2 regions of the Xylophilus rhododendri genome follow, and region 2 is predicted to be linked to the other one. Evidence: riboswitches for the same ligand, from Rfam matches in the RefSeq annotation. Region 2 holds a riboswitch; the other holds the start of a gene.

Region 1 (8,542 bases), 800 kb from region 2:
CGCCAGCGTCACCCCCAGCCACTTGTGCAACCAGACCAGCGCCGCCTTGACCGGCCCCGCCCCGCGCGCCATCAGAAGCGCGCGCGGGCCGTCAGCTGCACCGTGCGCGGAGCGCCCAGCAGCCAGCGCACATTGCCGGTGCCGGACAGCGCGTAGTCGCGGTCCGCCAGGTTGTTCACCGCCAGCGACAGCGTCAGCTGCGGCGAATATCGCCAGGCCAGCGATGCGTTCAGCACCGTGTAGGCCGGCAGCGAGGTGGTGTTGGCGTTGTTGGAATAACGCTGGCCCACGTACTGCGCGCCGAAGCCGGCCCACCATTGCGGCGTGAAGCGGTACCCGGTCCAGAGATTGGCGCTGCGCTCCGGCACATTGGTCGGCACCATGCCGTCGCGGCTGACCAAGGCCGTGCCCACCAGCTCCTGGAAGTCCTCGTAGCGCGCCCGCAGGAAAGCGGCATTGGCATCCACCGTCCAGTTGCGCAGCGGCTCGGCCGCCAGGGCCAGTTCGATGCCGGTGGAGGACTGCTTGCCGATCTGCTGCGTGACCAGCGGATTGATCGCGTCACGCGAGAGGATGTTGCGCTTCTCGATGCGGTAGACGGCGGCCGTCCACTCGCCCTGGATCGCCGGCATGGCGCCCTTCAGCCCGAACTCCAGCTGCCGGCCCCGGGTCAGGTCGTAGCTGCTGCTGCCGTTGGGCAGCGAGAGCGCGCCGCTCAGCGGATCGGTGCCGGTGCCGTATTGCCCATAGACGGAGAGGTCCTGCAGCGGCGTCCACACCGCGCCGACGCGGCCGGTGACCGGGTGGTACTTCTTGCCCAGATCGACGCCGGTGTGCAGATCCTGGTTGTCGAAATCCATCGCATCGCGGCGCAGGCCGGCGACCAGCTTCCATTGCGGCGACAGCTCGATGGAGTCTTCCGCGAAGAGCGCGGCCGTCTCCAGCGTGGAGCGGCGGCCTGGCGTGGTCGGCACCGGGCTGGTGAAGGAGCCGGCCGCGAAGTTGCTGAACGGGTCCACCGTGCTCGTGCCGCCATAGGGCGAGTTGTTGGTGTGCAGCAGTTTGGTGCGGTAGTAGTCCAGGCCGATGACGAAGCGGTTCTTCAGGCCGGCCAGCGCGCGCACATAGCCCAGGTCGATGCGGTTGCCGGTCTGCTCCTGGTCGTGCAGGATTTCCAGGTAGTCGCTGCGGTTGACCAGGGTGCCGGCGGTGTTGAAGGCGTAGCTCTCGCTGTTGCGCCAGTGGCGCTTGGAGGTGAGGTAGTAGCTCTCGTTGCGCAGCCGCAGGGAGTCGCTGATCTGCCAGTCGATCTTGGCGCGCCACATGCGATCGTTGTAGTTCACCGTGGCGTCGCCGACGTTGAAGCTGGTGCGGCGCAGGCTGTCGACCAGCGCGCCGTTGCGCAGCGGCGTGCCGTAGTAGGTGGAGTCGTCGTTGTGGCCGGCATCCAGGCTCAGGTCGATGCGCAGCGCGCTCGTGGGGCGGATGGCGAGCGCGGCCGAGATGTTCTGGCGCTCGTAGCCGTCGTCGCGCCGGTAGCCGTCCGAGTGGGCCGCGTCCACATACAGCGAATAGGCCAGCACATCGTTGATCGGCCCGCGCAGGCCGACGCCGCCCTGCACCGTGCCGTAGGAGCCGCCGGAGACAAAAGCCTCGCGCTCGGCGACGTCGAAGCGCGGCTTCTTCGTCACATAGTTCACTGCCGCCCCGATGGCGCCGTCGCCATACAGCACCGAGGCCGGGCCGCGCAGCACTTCCACCGACTCCAGCGGCCAGGTGGAGAAGGGATAGGTGATGGTGCCCGAGGCCACGATCAGCCGGGTGCCGTCCACCATCTGCGCCACCGAGTTGTGGCCGTTGAAGCCGCGCGCCACCAGGCCGGTGCCGCCGTTGCCCGGCGAGGGGTTCTGGGTGACGCCGGGCATCTGGATGGCCACGTCCTGCGCGCGGGTGAGGTTGCGCTCGGCCATGTCGGCGGCGCTGAGCGTGCTGACGCTGGCCGGCGTCTCGCGGGCGGACAGGCCCAGGCGCGAGGCGGTGCTGTTGGGCAGGTCCAGGTCCAGCGTGGCGCCGGGCTTGCCCTGGATGTCGGATATCTCCACCGTGGGCAGCGTGGCCTGGGCCATGGCCGCCGCCGGCGGCAGGGCCAGGGCGGCGCCGGCCAGGGCCAGGCGGTGCAGGGATTGGGCGGTCTTCATCGGGTCTCTCCTCGTTTTCATTCGGTCAGGTCGGTTGCGGGCGGCCCGAGTGCCATTGGCGGACGGCGCCGGCCAGGGCCGCCAGGGCCATCACGCCCCAGGCGAAGAGCTGCAGCAGGCGCTGGACGGCCGTGTTGCTGGCCGGGGCCGGATCGGGCTGGCGCACCAGGCGCATGCCGGTCACCGGCGGCGCGGCGGCGGCGGCCGGCTCGGCTGCGGGCGGTGCGGCCGGCGGCACCGGCAGGCTGGGTGCGGTCGGCGCTACGGCCGCCATGCCGAGCGCGGCCGTGCCCTGGTCGGCGGATGTGGCCTCGCGGCGCTCGGGCGATTCGGCCCATTGCCGCACCGAGGCCAGTTCGTTGGCCAGCGGCGCGTCGCGGGTGAGTTCGCGGTAGAGCTGGGCGAGCTGCTTCTGCGCGTCCTCGTCGGCCGCCCAGTAGCCCTGGCGCTGGGCCTGCACCAGGCGCTCCAGGGTCTGGGCGAAAGCCTGGGGATGGCTGCGCATCCACTCGGGGATGCCCATGTGGTGCTTGTCCTTCACCAGCACCTCGTAGAAGCTCTGCCAGTGGTCGGAGCGGATGGTGTCGCGCGCCACCGCCTGCCAGCCCCAGGCGAACTGCACGGCCTTGAGCACCTGCAGCGTGCCGGCATAGCCCTCCTGCTTCTGCGCCTCTATCCAGCCGGGGTGCAGGTAGCGGCTCTGCATTTCCAGGGCGATGCTGCGGCTGGCGGCCTCGCTGTGGACTTCGCCGCTGTCCTGCACCTGGCTCACGTACAGGTCCAGCCCTTCCTTCCGGCCGGCGCTGCGGGCGGCGGCGGAGAGGCCGCCCAGGTACTGGAAGGGATCGTCCGAACTCACCATGCCGTAGAGGTTGGAGCTGCGCGACATCACCGCCGCATCGGTATGGCGCAGGTGGGCGCCCAGCGCCTCGGCGGCGGCGCCCTGGGCCAGACCCTCGACCGGGCGGCCGTCCACATAGGGTTGGCTCATGCGCTGCAGGAACATGTCGCCCAGACGGCTGTCCTCGCGCTGCAGGCCGTCGTCCTGCACGGCTTCGGCGATGCCGGTGCCGTAGTCGCCCGCGCTGTTGCCGAAGCTGCGGGCGCGGGCCAGCAGCGCGGCCTGCTCGCGCGGCACGCCGCGCTGCAGCAGCTCGGCCTCGACCTGGCGGGTATTGCGGGCGATGGCGGTGGGTTGACCGCCCTCCTCCGTGGCCGCAGCGGCCAGCGCGACGGCCTGGTCGAGCAGCGCCATCAGTACCGGGAACTGGTCGCGGTAGGAGCCGGTGACGCTGAGCAGCACGTCCACCCGCGGGCGCTTGAGTTCAGCCGAGGGGATCAGCTGCACCTGCTGCGGACGGCCGGAGGCATCCCACACCGGGCGCACACCCAGGGCGATGAGGGCTTCGGCCTCCAGCACGCCCTGCTGGCGCAGGGTTTCGCCGGCCCAGAGGGACAGGGCCAGTCGTTCGGGCATGCGCTTGTCGTGCTCATGGCGCCAGGCCTTCAGCCAGTCGTCGAACACGCTTTGCGCGACGGCATAGGCCTGCTGAGTGGGCAGGCGAGCGGGGTCCAGGCCGGTGAGATTGCGGCCGGTGGGCAGGCTGTCGGGGTTGCGGATCGGGTCGCCGCCGTAGGCCGCGGTGAGGAAACGGCCGTCCAGGGCGGCCAGCAAGCCGGGCATCTCGCCTTCGGTGGCCAGCAGCTTGTCCAGCTCCTGCGCGCGTTTGGCCAGGGCCAGCAGGGCTGTTGTGTCGATGGGCTTCAGGGCGGCATGGTTGGGGATCACACCCGCCACCCTGGGCTCCTTGCGCAGGTCGAGCACGCTGGCTGCCTCGGCATCGCGCAGCGCCAGGTCCAGCCAGCGCGCCGGCCGGGCGGTGGGCATGCTGGCGTAGTCGATCAGGAAGGCTTCGTCGATGTCTTCGCCCAGCGCCTCGATCAGCGGTTTCCTCAGCGACTGCATGATGGTCTGGCGCCGCAGCGTGGTGTCCGGCGCCACGCCGAAGGTGGCCAGGCCCTTGGGCTGGGAGCTTTGCGCCAGCGAGTCGAGGTAGGGATGCAGGATCTCCAGGAAGCCCTCGAAGTGCTCGGCGATGCGCTCGGGTGTCCAGCCCAGGTCGCGGTGCAGCTGGTGTTCGGTGAACTGCTTGGTGAGTTCACGTTCCAGCGCCGCGCGGGTGGGGCCGGCGTCCACGGTTTCCCATTCGTGCATCAGCTCGTGCATGCGCGCCATGCGGGCGTTGAAGCCGGCCGGGGAGAACACCGGCGTCTTGTGGCTCACCAGCAGCGCCCGGCCGCGGCGCTTGGCGGTAAGCGCCTCGCCGAGGTTGTCGACGATGTAGGGGTAGACGACCGGCACATGGTCCGATGCCGCGGCCAGGGGCAGCATGGCGTCGTCGTCCATGGACAGGCCGCGCGACTTGCCCGGCGCCCATTCCTGCGTGCCGTGGGTGCCGAAGTGGATCAGCGCATCGGCCTGACCGGCCCAGAAATAGGTGGCGAGGTAGTGGTGCGACAGCGGGGTCTTGCTGCGGTGCATGAAGGGGCTCTGGCCCGATCGCAGGGTTTCCTCGCGCGGCGGCTGCGGCAGCACCGAGAGCTTGCCGACCTGCAGGCGCGGGATCACGAAGACCGGCGCGCCCTTCCACTGAAGCACATAGGGGCTGCGGCCGGGCGGGCCCCATTGGCCGGTGACCCGCTCGCGCACGGCCTGCGGCAGGGTGGCGAACCATCGTTCGTAGTCGACCAGGGGGACGGCGGCGGCGCGGTCGGCCTCCAGCAGCGCACGCAGGTCGGCGCCGGGGTAGTAGGCGCGCAGCAGGGGCTGCAGGCCGGCGATCCAGTCGGCTTCGGAAACCGCATGGGTGTCGTAACCGGCTTCGGCCAAGCCACCGGAGACCCGCTCCAGGCTGCGCGGCACATTGAGGAAGGAGGCGCCGAAATTGGTGCCGCCCGCCGGGTAGTTGTAGACCATGGCGACCAGCCGCTTGTCATGCTCCGGCCGGGTCTGCAGCGCGATCAGCCGGCGGGCCTTGGCAACCACCGCATCGGCCTGAACGTCGATCAGCGCCGTACCTGCACCGCCCGCGGCCTGGGCCGTGACCAGCACCGGGTCGATGGCACCCGCGCCCTCCGGCTGCGCCAGGTAGAAAGGCACGTCGCTGCTGCCCAGTCCCACCGCATCGGCCTGCCAGGCGGCCACATCGCCGTTGCGATAGGGCTGGGTGGCCAGCAGCGGTGTGCCCCAGCGCTCCAGCAGCGGCTGCAGCTCCGCGCCGCGCGGCAGCAGCTGGTGCAGCACCAGCGCACGCGGATGCGGCCGGTGGGTGGCGGGCAGTTCCAGCAGCGACTGCAGCTCGGCCGCGCTGGTGGCCGGCGAGAACACCGCATAGGCCAGCAGGCCCTGGCGGCGGAAGCCGCGCAGCCAGCTGTCGAGCCAGTCGGTGCTGCCGTCGATGAAGTGATAACGGTGCACCAGCACCGCGACCGCGGGCAGATCCTTCAGTTCGGCCTGGGCCTGTTGCCAGCGCGCCAGCGCGGCGGCATCGGCGAAAGTGCCCGGCGCATCCGGCAGGTACAGGCCCTGCGTGGGCCAAGGCGCGGGCGGCGGCAGCTTGGGGGCCCGCTGCCATCGACGGCAGCACGGGCCAGGGCCAGCGCGGGGCCGAGGTTGCGTTCGCCGCCGGCACGCAGGTAGGCGGCCATGTCCATGGCCTCGGCCGGGCCGGTGGCCGTGACCCAGACGGTGCGCGGCGCCGGCCGCTCGCAGCCGGGCACCTGCTGCAGCAGGCCGCGCAGCCGGGCCTCGATGGAGGGATGGCGGGCATCGATCCAGACCAGGGCCGCACCCTCGCAGGCGCCGCGCAGGGTGGCGGATTCCGCATCGCTCAGTCTCGCGCTGCCGGCGATGGGGTATTCGAGATGGCGCACCGCGAAGCCGCTGCGCGCGCCCAGGCGCTCGACCATGGCGGTGCGCGCGGCGGTCGTCACATCGGCGGTGATCCACAACAGGCTGTCGGCCGCCCAGGCGGGCGCGGCCAGCAAGGCCGCCGACAGCATCAGGCGCCGGCACCAGGCGGCGATCCTCATTTGGCCGGCGCGGCCGCGGCGGGCGCTGCCTTGTCCTCGGGGATGTAGACCATGGTCCCGTCCTCCAGCGTGTAGGCCACGCCGGCCCGCACGCCCTGCCCCGCGCTGGCGCTGCCGGAGCCCTTGAAACGCACGTCCTTGCCTTTCTCGCGCACGACGATCTCCATGTCCGGTTGGCCGGCATTGCGCACCACCGTCGCGCCCTCGGGCACGGCGCTCTGCTTCTGCGCGGCGACAGCCGTCATCAGCGCCACCACCAGCACCAAGAACACATCGACCAGGTTGACGGCCGAGAGCATCGGATCGTCGTCGTCCTCGTGCAGGACCTGCAGCGTGGCCTTGCTCATGCCTGGACTCCGTCGGACAGCCCGCGCGCCTTGCGGATCGCGAACAGCTCGGCCAGCAGCCAGCGCCGGCGCACCGAATACACCACCAGCCCGATCGAAGCCGCCGCCAGCGCCAGCACCACGCCGGCAAAGGCGCCGCTGAACACCGACAGCGCCTGCTGCCCCTGCCCCGCCGCCACGCTCTGCAGCGCGGGGCCCAGGGGCACCATGGTGGCGATCAGGCCCAGCATCGGCGCCAGGCGGCTCAGCAGGCGCACCGGCTCGATCTGGCGCAGCACGGCCATCTCCAGCTCGTCCATCGAGGCTTCGGGCACTGCGCGCAAGGCGCGGTAGCCGGGCTGGCGCCAGCGCTGCAAGGCCTCGACCAGCGTCGCGCCGGCCAGCCACAGGGCATAGAGAAACCCCAGGCCGACCAGCAGCAGCACCGGTGTCAGCAGCGATTGGGCGACGTGTGAAAAACCTTCTTCCAGCATGCGAATTCCTTGGGTGGCGGGAATTGGCAAACGGGACAAAGCGGACCGGCGACGGACGAGCGCGACCCGGCCTGAAGGGCGGATGGGTCAGCGAAGGAAGGTCTCTCGGTCGCCCTGCCCCGGCATCCCCGCCGGGTCTGGACATCAACGGCCGCCGCTTCTTGTCGAAGCGGCGGCCTCTTCATTGGCCGGTATCCGGGCTGGGCGGAAACGGCATCCCCCGCCTTCCCAGGCGCCGAAGCGCCCAGTGGCTGTGAGAGGGATGCTGAAGCCGCGGCAGCGATGCGCCGCGTGGCTTCTTCCGCCGACCGTTGCGGGGGCAGCGCAGGTCGGGCTCCGGTGTCGGACGGCCCTCCTGCTTCCCGTTGAACTGCGGTCCAGGACAGGACCACGAGCACCAACTCGTGACATTCTATTACGCGTCTTCAGATGCCCGTGACGAAACGCCAGCCCCGTCCTCAGAGCACAGGGCATCCGGCGTGCCCGGCGCGGCGCCCTGCCCGCCCATGCGAGGATCCGCCCCCATGAAAGCCATCACCCTCGACTCCTTCGGCGAAGCCGATGTCCTGCAACTCACCCAAGTGCCCGACCCGGAAGTACGCCCCCACGACCTGCTGGTGCGCAACCGCGCGGCAGGCGTCAACCGCGCCGACCTCAACCAGCGCCGCGGCGCCTACGGCCGCGCCGATTTCGGCGATTCCAGCCTGATGGGCCTGGAGATCGCCGGCGAGGTCGTCGCCATGGGCTCGGAAGTGCGCGGTTTCGCCATCGGCGACCGGGTGATGGGCATCGTCGGCGGCGGCTCCTATGCCGAGCTGGCCCGCTTCGACTGGCGCATGGCGATGCGGGTGCCCGAGGGCATGGACATCGTCGAGGCCGGCGCCATCCCGGAAGTCTTCGTCACCGCCCATGAAGCCCTGGTGCACCTGGGCCGGCTGCAGCCGGGCGAGAAGGTGCTGATCCATGCCGCGGCCGGCGGCGTGGGCTCGGCGGCGGTGCAGCTGGCGCACGCCGTCGGCGCCAAGGTCTTCGCCACGGCCGGCGCCGCCAAGCACGAGGAGGTGCGCCAGTTGGGCGCCGACGTGCTCATCGACCACCGCAGCCAGGATTTCGCCGAGGTGCTGCAGGCCGAGACCGGCGATGCCGGCGTGGACGTGGTGATCGACTTCATCGGCGCCCCCTACCTGGAGCGCAACGTACGCGCGCTGGCCACCGGCGGCCGGCTGGTGCAGGTGGGGCTGATGGGCGGCGCGGCGGGCGCTGCGCTGCCGCTGGACCGGGTGCTGTTCCGCCACCTGCAGATCATGGGCACGGTGATGAAATCCCGCACCGCCGAGGTCAAGCAGGCCATGACCCGGCGTTTCGCCGAGGCCTGGCTGGGCCATTTCGCCGATGGCCGGCTCAAGCCGGTGATCGACAGCCGCTACCCGCT
Region 2 (8,542 bases):
TGGTCGCACCCGGATTGCCGCTGCCGTAGCTGCGCGGATCGGCCAGGCCCATGGAGCGGCTGACCAGCACCGCGAAGGACAGGGAGCCGATCAGGTAGGCCGCGAGGGTGCAGAGCACGGTGAGCAAGGTGGGGGACATGGGATCGTTGTTCTGGTGAAGGCCGAGGGGCGCGGCTATTCTGCCAGCGCGCATTGCACCGGTTTCGCCCCCAGCAGGCGCACGCAGACCTGCGGATCCAGCCCCACCAGATAGCCGCGCCGGCCGCCGTTGATGCAGATGCGCGGCAGCTCCAGGATGCTCGATTCGATGAACACCCGCATCTCGCGTCTGGTGCCGAAGGGCGAGGTGCCGCCGACCAGGTAGCCGCTGTGCCGGTGGGCCACCTCGGGCTTGCAGGGCTCGACCGACTTGGCGCCGATCTGGCGCGCCAGGTTCTTGGTGGAGACGGTGCGGTTGCCGTGCATCAGCACCAGCAGGGGTTTGGCATCCTGGTCCTGCATGACCAGGGTCTTGACGACAGTGAACGGGTCCATGCCCAGCACCGCCGCGCTGTGCTGGGCGCCGCCGTGTTCCAGGTATTCGTAGGGGTGTTCGGTGAACTCGACCCGTTCCTGCCGGAGGACCTGGGTGGCGGGGGTTTCGCTGATATGCGGCTGCTTCTTGGCCATGGCTCGTTGCTTCTGGGGCGGACGCGATGCTACTGCGCGGGAAATGGACGAAGCGCCAAAAATGCCCGCATGGGCACGAGTCCATGACGGAATTAGGGGATTGCGTCCTACACGTAAACCCCAGGCTGACACATAGAGTTTCAGGCAGATAGGCCTGCTCACTTGGGCTTCCATTCTCCAACCGAGCGCGACATGCCCGATTCCTCCACCCTTGTCTGGATCTTCGTCCTCGTCACGCTGCTGCCCGGCCTGGGACTGTTGATGGCGGACCGCCTGCCTTCCCAGGCTCGGTCCGGCCTGCTGCTCGCCTGTTCCGGTGCATGGCTGGCGATGGCCTGCCTGGTGGTGGCCACCGCTGCGATGAACTATGGCCTGGGCTCCTTGAGCAGCTGAAACGCCTGAGCTGCACCGCCATGAGCCCGCCGAGCCGCGGGCTTTTTCATGCCCAAAGCAAAATGGCTGCCGCGGGGGCAGCCATTTGGCCGGATGTACGAGGTGTCTGCAGTCGCCACCGAGCCCTCATCCTGAACCGGGGGTTCAGGTGGGCCAGGGCAGCCAGGCATTGGGTTCGTCTGACGCGAGACGATCACGCTTGCCTGGCAATGTACCTAGCCCTTGCTCAGGGAGCATTGGTTCAAGGAAATATAAGACCCGGCGTGCGCCGCAGACACGTTTGTATTGTACGGCCACACGAAGGCAGCGGCGTTACAGAAGCCGTCCGTCTTCGGCCAGGGCATCGTCGAGGCGGCGCAGCAGGCTGGTCCAGAGCGCGGCGTCGGATTCCGGGTCGCCGGGCGTGGCGGGCGCGGGGGCAGGGCGCTCGGCCGCGTCGAAGGCCAGGTTCAGCGCGGCCAGCACGGCGATGCGGTCGCGCGCGCGGATCTTGCCGGCGTCGCGGATACGCGTCATGGCCAGGTTGACCTTCTCGGCGGCCTCGCGCAGGCGGGTCTCGCCGCCGTCGGGGCAGCCCAGCAGGTAGCCCTGGCCGAGGATCTGCACTTCGATCTGTTTCATGCGCGGCCTCCATCGGTTTCGCTGTCGAGCGCCAGCGGCAGGCGCTCCAGCACCGCATCCACCCGCACCCGCGCGGCATGCAGGCGCACCTGCAGGGCGTCGCGCTCGCGGGTGAGGCTGGCGACCTGCTCGGCCAGCAGGGCATTGGTGCGGCGCAGCTCGGCATGGCGCAACAGCAATCGTTCTACGCGCTCGGCGACTTGCTCAAGGGGGACGGAGGATTGGGCCATGGCCCATGATTGTAGGGTTTTGAAACATGCGTCCGAAAGATCGCCGGGTGGGCGCTTAGTCCCTGTGGCGGGGTCGCATAGAATCGCCGCCGTTGGTGCTCGCGCCGCCGGTTCTCGGCAGCGCAGTTCAACGGGAAGCAGGAGGGCTGTCCGCCGACGGACATGCCCGACCTGCGCTGCCCCCGCAACGGTCGGTGGAAAGAGTCCGCAGCGTTATCGCGGACTCGCGTGTGCCCTCATGGCCACTGGATGCAAGCAAGGCATCTGGGAAGGCGAGACACACGGGTTCCACCCAGCCCGGATACCGGCCAACGACGTGGTCCTGCAGACGTTGCCCGAGTGGCGCGTCCGCAAGGGCCGATCGAGCCCAGAGCCGGCGGGGAAGCCGGCCAGGGCCGCCCTCACTGTCCGTCGTCTCTCATGAAAATCCGTCTCTCCCTGGTGGCGCAGGCCGTTGCCTGCCTGTCCACACTCGCCCTGGCGTCCGCCGCGCTGGCCCAGTCCTCGGCCGCATCGCTGAAGGAAACCGTGGTCACCGCCGACCGCACCGAGCAGCCGATCTCGGACGTGTTGTCCGACGTCTCGGTGGTCGACCGCGAAACCATCGAACGCAGCGGCGCGGTCGGCGTGGCCGACGTTCTCGCGCGCCTGCCCGGCATCGAGATCAGCCGCAACGGCGGCCCCGGCAACAACACCAGCGTGTACCTGCGCGGCGCCGAGTCGCGCTTCACCGCGGTCTACCTCGACGGCGTGCGCATCGATTCGCAATCGACCGGCGGCGTGATCTGGGAGCAGATCCCCCTGTCCCAGATCGAGCGCATCGAAGTGCTGCGCGGCCCGGCGGCCGCCGTGTATGGCTCCGACGCCATCGGCGGCGTGATCCAGCTGTTCACGAAGAAGGGCGAGGCCGGCTTCCACCCCTATGTGGGCGTGGGCGCGGGCACCCATGGCACCAAGAAGATCGAGGCCGGCGCCAGCGGCGCTTTCGGCACCGACAACGCCTTCGACTACTCCATCGGCGCGGCCCGCGAGATCAGCACCGGCTTCAACGCCCGCCCGCTGCCCACGCAGAACCCGGACAAGGACGGCTACCGCAGCAGCTCCGCCAACGCGCGCCTGGGCTTCAAGATCGACGCCCGCAACCGCCTCGACGCGAGTTTCCTGGCCAACGACATGGACTCGCAGTACGACAGCACGCTGCGCAGCAACGACACCAACTTCCACCAGCTGCGCACCGCAGGCCTCACCTACACCGGCCAGTGGACCGACTTCTGGAAGGCCACGCTGCAGGCCACCGCCTCGCGCAGCCGCTACGAGACGCAGCCCAGCTACTACCTGACCAAGACCGAGCTGCACAACTACCTGTTCCAGAACGAGTTCACCTTCGGCCCGCATCGCTTCACCGCCGCGCTGGAACGCCGGGAAGACAACCTGCAGAACGCCCCGATCGACCGCGACCGCTCGCAGAACGGCCTGGCCCTGGGCTATGCCTTCAAGCAGGGCCCGCACACCCTGCAGCTGCATGCCCGCCATGACCAGGACAGCGAGTTCGGCGGCAAGGACACCGGCAGCGCCGCCTACGGCTACGCCTTCAACGCCAACTGGCGCGCCACCGCGTCCATCGGCACCGCCTTCCGCGCGCCCACGCTCTACCAGCGCTTCTCGATCTACGGCCTGGGCACGCTGCAGCCCGAGACCTCGCGCAATGCCGAGGCCGCGCTGCGCTGGTCGCAGGGTGCGAGCGAGGCCAGCGTCACCGTCTACCGCAACAAGGTCGAGAACCTGATCACCTTCGGCGCCGCCGGCGGCTGCGGCTCCACCCTGGGCTGCTACCGCAACACCGCGCATGCCGAGTACTCGGGTGTGACCTTCGCCGGCAGCCAGAAGATCGCCGGTTTCTCGCTGCGCGGCTCGCTGGACCTGCAGGACCCCAAGGACGAGGACACCGGCAAGCAACTGGCGCGCCGAGCGAAGCAGCATGCGGTGCTGGGCGCAGATACCCGCTTCGGCGACATCGACGCCGGCGCGGAAATGCAGACATCCGCCCATCGCTGGGACAATGCGGCCAACACCACGCGCCTGGGCGGCTACACGCTGTTCAACCTCTATGCCAGCACCCGCATCGCCCGCGACTACAGCCTGGTCGCACGCATCGACAACCTCGCCGACAAGTCCTACCAGCTGGCCAATACCTACGCCACGCCCGGTCGTGTGCTGTACGTGGGCGTGAAATGGGCGCCGCAATAAACGAGCTCTCTGCCCGCTGCCCCGCGCTCCTGGTGGCGGCCCCGGCTTCCGGCCAGGGCAAGACCACCGTGGCCGCGGCCCTGGCGCGCCTGCACACCCGCGCCGGGCGCCGCGTGCGCGCCTTCAAGGTGGGGCCGGACTTCCTCGATCCCTACTGGCTCGAAGCCGCCACCGGCGCACCGGTTCATGCGCTCGACCTGTGGATGGTCGGCGAGCAGGGCTGCGCCGCCATGCTGCATGCGGCCGCGCAGGAAAACGACCTGATCGTCATCGAAGGCGCCATGGGCCTCTTCGACGGCCAGCCCAGCGCCGCCGACCTGGCCGAACGCTTCGGCGTGCCGGTGGTGGCGGTGGTCGATGCCGGCAAGATGGCCGGCACCTTCGGCGCGCTGGCCTACGGCCTGCGCCACTACCGGCCAGGCCTGCCCTGGGCGGGGGTACTGGCCAACCAGGTCGCCAGCCTGCGCCATGGCGACATGCTCAAGGCCGGCCTGCGGGATGCCGACGACTGGCTGGGCTCGCTGCCGCGCAGCGCCGACTGGGCCCTGCGCGAACGCCACCTGGGCCTGTCGGCCGACCTGCCGGCGAGCGAGGCCCTGGCCCGCATCGACGCGGCCGCCGACGCCCTGGCCGCCACGCCCCTGGCGGCGCTGCCGCTGGAGCGCTGGGCGGTGGACTTTCCCGCGCCCGCATCCACATCCGAACTGCCGGCGCTGCTGGCCGGCCGGCGGGTGGCGATCGCGCGGGATGCGTCCTTCGCCTTCGTCTACCAGGCCAATCTGGACACCCTGCGGGGCATGGGCGCCGAGCTGTCCTTCTTCTCGCCGCTGGCCGGCGAGGCGCTGCCCGACTGCGACGCCGTCTGGCTGCCCGGTGGCTATCCCGAGCTGTATCCGCGCCAGCTGGCCGAAGCCACCGCCAGCCGCGAAGGCCTGGCCGCGCACATCGCCGCCGGCAAGCCGGTCTGGGCCGAGTGCGGCGGCATGATGGCCTTGATGGACGAGATCTGCGACATGGAAGGCCGTAGCCATCCCGGCTGGGGCCTGCTGCCGGGCGTCACCCGCATGCAGCGCCGGCTGGCAGCCCTGGGGCCGCAGCAGCTGGCGCTGCCGGCGGGCACCTTGCGCGGCCATACCTTCCACTACTCGACCGCGGCCTCGCCGCTGCCGGTGGTGGCGCGCACCGCGCGGCCGGACGGCGGCTCGGCAGGGCAGGGCGGGGAAGCCGTCTATGCCCACGAAGGGGTGATGGCGAGCTACTTCCACGCCTGGTTCGCGTCCTGCCCCGAAGCGGTCGCCGCCTTGCTGGGCGGGCGCGCATGAGGGTGGCGGGCAGCGAGCTGGTGCTGGGCGGCCAGCGCAGCGGCAAGTCGCGGCGTGCCGAGCAGCTGGCGCAGGCCTGGCTGGCGGGCGATGCCGGGCATCGCGCGAGCTTCGTGGTGACGGCGCATGGCGGCGATGAAGAGATGCAGAGCCGCATCGAACGCCATCGCGCCGACCGGGCCGAACGCCTGCCCGGTGCGGCCACCGTCGAAGCGCCGCGCGCCCTAGCCGAAGCCATCGCCGCGCACAGCCGGGCCGACACGCTGATCGTGGTCGACTGCCTCACCCTCTGGCTCGCCAACCTCCATCCGCTGGACGAGTCCGGCATCGCGCAGGAGACGGATCGGCTCGCCGACGCCGTCGCGCAGGCCGCCGGCCCGGTCGTGCTGGTCTCCAACGAAATCGGCCTGGGCGTGGTGCCCATGGGCCGCGAGGTTCGCGCCTATGTGGACGCGCTGGGCCGCATCAACCAGGCGCTGGCGGCGGTCTGCGAGCGTGTCACGCTGGTGGCGGCCGGGCTGCCGCTGGTACTCAAGGGAAGCTTGTGAAGAAGATCGTTTTTGCCTTGTGGCTGGGCCTGCTCGCGGCTTGCGGCGCGGTGCAGGCGGCCGATGCCGGCCCGTCCGTCACCGATGGCCGGGGCCGTGTCATCACCCTGCCGCGGGTGCCCCAGCGCATCGTGACCCTGCTGCCCTCGCTGACCGAAAGCGTCTGCGCGCTGGACCAGTGCCAGCGCCTGGTCGGCGTGGACCGCTATTCCAACGCACCGGCCTTCGTGCGCGGCCTGCCGCAGGTGGGCGGCGGGCTGGATCCGAGCATCGAGGCCATCGTCGCCCTCAAGCCCGACGTGGTGCTGCTGGCCGTGTCCTCCCGGGCCAGCGCGCGGCTCGAAGCCCTGGGCATTCCGGTGGTGGCGCTGGAGCCCAAGACCCATGTCGACGTGCGCCGGGTGCTGGGCCAGATCGCCACGCTGCTGGGCTTGCCCACTTCGTCGGCCGACCGGCTCTGGCGCGAGATCGACGCCGGGGTGCTGGCCGCTGCCCAGTCCTTGCCCGAACGGGCGCATGGCATGCGGGTGTATTTCGAGGTGAGCCGCGGGCCGTATGCGGCCGGCGAGTCCTCCTTCATCGGCGAGACGCTCACCCGCCTGGGCGCACGCAACGTGGTGCCGGCATCGCTGGGGCCCTTCCCGCGCCTGAACCCGGAGTTCGTGGTGCGCGCCGATCCGGACGTGATCATGATCGGCAACCGCAGCATGCAGTCCATGGTGCCCTACCCGGGCTGGCAAAGCATGCGGGCGATGAAGACGGGCAATGTCTGTGTCTTCGGCCCCGAGATATCCGACGTGGTGGTGCGGCCCGGGCCGCGTATGGCTGAAGCCGCGCGCGCCATGGCCGAATGCCTCGTCGAAAAGTCGGCCAAGCGCCAGCCCGGGAAGGCCGAGTGACCAGGAGAAGGCCCTGGCTGCTGGGCGCGCTGCTGCTGGTCGCCTCCTGCGCGCTGCTGGCGCTGGGCGCGGCCATCGGCAGCACCGGCATCGACAGCCTGCGGGCGGTGCGGCAGGACCCTGTGGCCTGGCAGATCGTCTGGGACATCCGCCTGCCGCGCACCGCAGGCGCCTGGGTCTGCGGCGCGCTGCTCGGCCTGGCGGGCGCGGTGGCGCAGGGGCTGTTCCGCAATCCGCTGGCCGAACCCTATCTGCTGGGCAGCGCCTCCGGCGCGTCGCTGGGCACCGCGCTGGCGCTGCTGGTGGCGGGCCAGTCGCCGGCGGCGGCCATGGCGGGCGACTGGCTGATCCAACTGGGCGTGACCGGCGCGGCCTTCGTCGGCGCCGTGATCGCCGTGCTGCTGACCCTGGCCCTGGCGCGCGGCGCGCAGCACACGCTGCGCCTGCTGCTGGGCGGGGTGATCGTGGGTGTGGTGCTGGGGGCGGCCAAGGATCTCGTCACGCTGGCCGCGCCGCGCATCCTGGAAGCGATGCAGGGTTTCACGCTGGGCAGCACCGCCTTCCTGGGCTGGCAGGCGGTGGCGCTGATGGCGGCGGTGCTGCTGGGGTGTCTGATCGTGTCGCTGCTGCTGGCCCCGGTGCTCGACGGCCTGGCCCTGGGCGAGGCCACCGCCACCAGCCTGGGCCTGGCGCTGCCCACGCTGCGCGCCGCCCTGGTCGCCGTGCTGGCGCTGTGCACCGCCACGGCGGTGGCGCATGCCGGGCTGATCGCCTTCGTGGGCCTGGCCGCGCCGCACCTGGTGCGGCCGCTGGTGCGCAGCACGCATGCCGCATTGCTCATCCTGTCGGCCGGCATGGGCGGACTGCTGCTGATGGCGTCCGACCTGCTGGCCCGCGGCCTCTTCGCGCCGCTGGAACTGCCGGTGGGCGTGCTGACCGCGCTGCTGGGCGGCGGCTACCTGCTGTGGCTGATGCATCGCCGGGGAGCACGCCGATGAACACCGCCCTGAGTGCCCGCGGCCTGCACGCCCGCCTGGGCCGTGCCGAGGTGCTGCACGGCATAGCTCTCGATTTGCCGGCCGGCTGCTGGACCAGCATCGTCGGGCCCAACGGCGCCGGCAAGTCCACCCTGCTGAAGCTATTGGCCGGCCTGCTGCCCGCCAGCGCCGGAAAGGTGGAACTGCAGGGCAGGGCGCTGTCCGACTGGCCGGCCCGCGAACGCGCCCGCCAGCTCGCCTGGCTGGGCCAGGGCGAAGGGGCCGACGGCGGTGCCGACGACCTCAGCGCCTGGGACGTGGCCATGCTCGGCCGCCTGCCGCACCGCCCCTGGCTGGCGCCGCCCGGCCCGGCCGACCGCGCCGCCGTCGAACAGGCGCTGCGCGCCACCCATGCCTGGGACTGGCGCGACCGTCCCCTGGGCGAACTCTCCGGCGGCGAACGCCAGCGGGTACTGCTGGCGCGTGCGCTGGCGGTGCAGGCCCGGGTGCTGCTGATGGACGAGCCCCTGGCCAACCTCGATCCGCCCCACCAGTCCGACTGGCTGGCCCTGGTGCGCGGCCTGGCCGCACAGGGCGCGGCCGTGGTCAGCGTGCTGCACGAGATCGGCTTCGCCC

The links. A riboswitch is a leader RNA that binds a small molecule or an ion and turns the genes downstream of it on or off. The one in region 2 is predicted to bind cobalamin.
Region 1: another riboswitch for cobalamin. It lies ahead of GT347_RS26390 (hypothetical protein); the one in region 2 lies ahead of GT347_RS03035 (TonB-dependent receptor domain-containing protein).

What each region holds. Positions count from the first base shown of each region.
Region 1 is NZ_CP047650.1:5,696,919-5,705,460, reverse strand. It holds gene GT347_RS26410 (PepSY domain-containing protein) at 1-72, opposite strand, end outside; gene GT347_RS26405 (TonB-dependent receptor) at 72-2,198, opposite strand; gene cobN (cobaltochelatase subunit CobN) at 2,224-5,775, opposite strand; gene GT347_RS27795 (hypothetical protein) at 5,703-6,290, opposite strand; gene GT347_RS26395 (DUF2149 domain-containing protein) at 6,287-6,637, opposite strand; gene GT347_RS26390 (hypothetical protein) at 6,634-7,110, opposite strand; cobalamin riboswitch at 7,280-7,526, opposite strand; gene GT347_RS26385 (NAD(P)H-quinone oxidoreductase) at 7,635-8,542, shown strand, end outside.
Region 2 is NZ_CP047650.1:641,220-649,761, reverse strand. It holds gene plsY (glycerol-3-phosphate 1-O-acyltransferase PlsY) at 1-139, opposite strand, end outside; gene GT347_RS03060 (aminoacyl-tRNA deacylase) at 175-669, opposite strand; gene GT347_RS03055 (hypothetical protein) at 862-1,062, shown strand; RNA gene ssrS (6S RNA) at 1,162-1,342, opposite strand; gene GT347_RS03045 (cell division protein ZapA) at 1,375-1,683, opposite strand; gene GT347_RS03040 (DUF904 domain-containing protein) at 1,680-1,913, opposite strand; cobalamin riboswitch at 1,990-2,240, shown strand; gene GT347_RS03035 (TonB-dependent receptor domain-containing protein) at 2,334-4,160, shown strand; gene GT347_RS03030 (cobyrinate a,c-diamide synthase) at 4,145-5,482, shown strand; gene cobU (bifunctional adenosylcobinamide kinase/adenosylcobinamide-phosphate guanylyltransferase) at 5,479-6,030, shown strand; gene GT347_RS03020 (ABC transporter substrate-binding protein) at 6,027-6,929, shown strand; gene GT347_RS03015 (FecCD family ABC transporter permease) at 6,881-7,927, shown strand; gene GT347_RS03010 (ABC transporter ATP-binding protein) at 7,924-8,542, shown strand, end outside.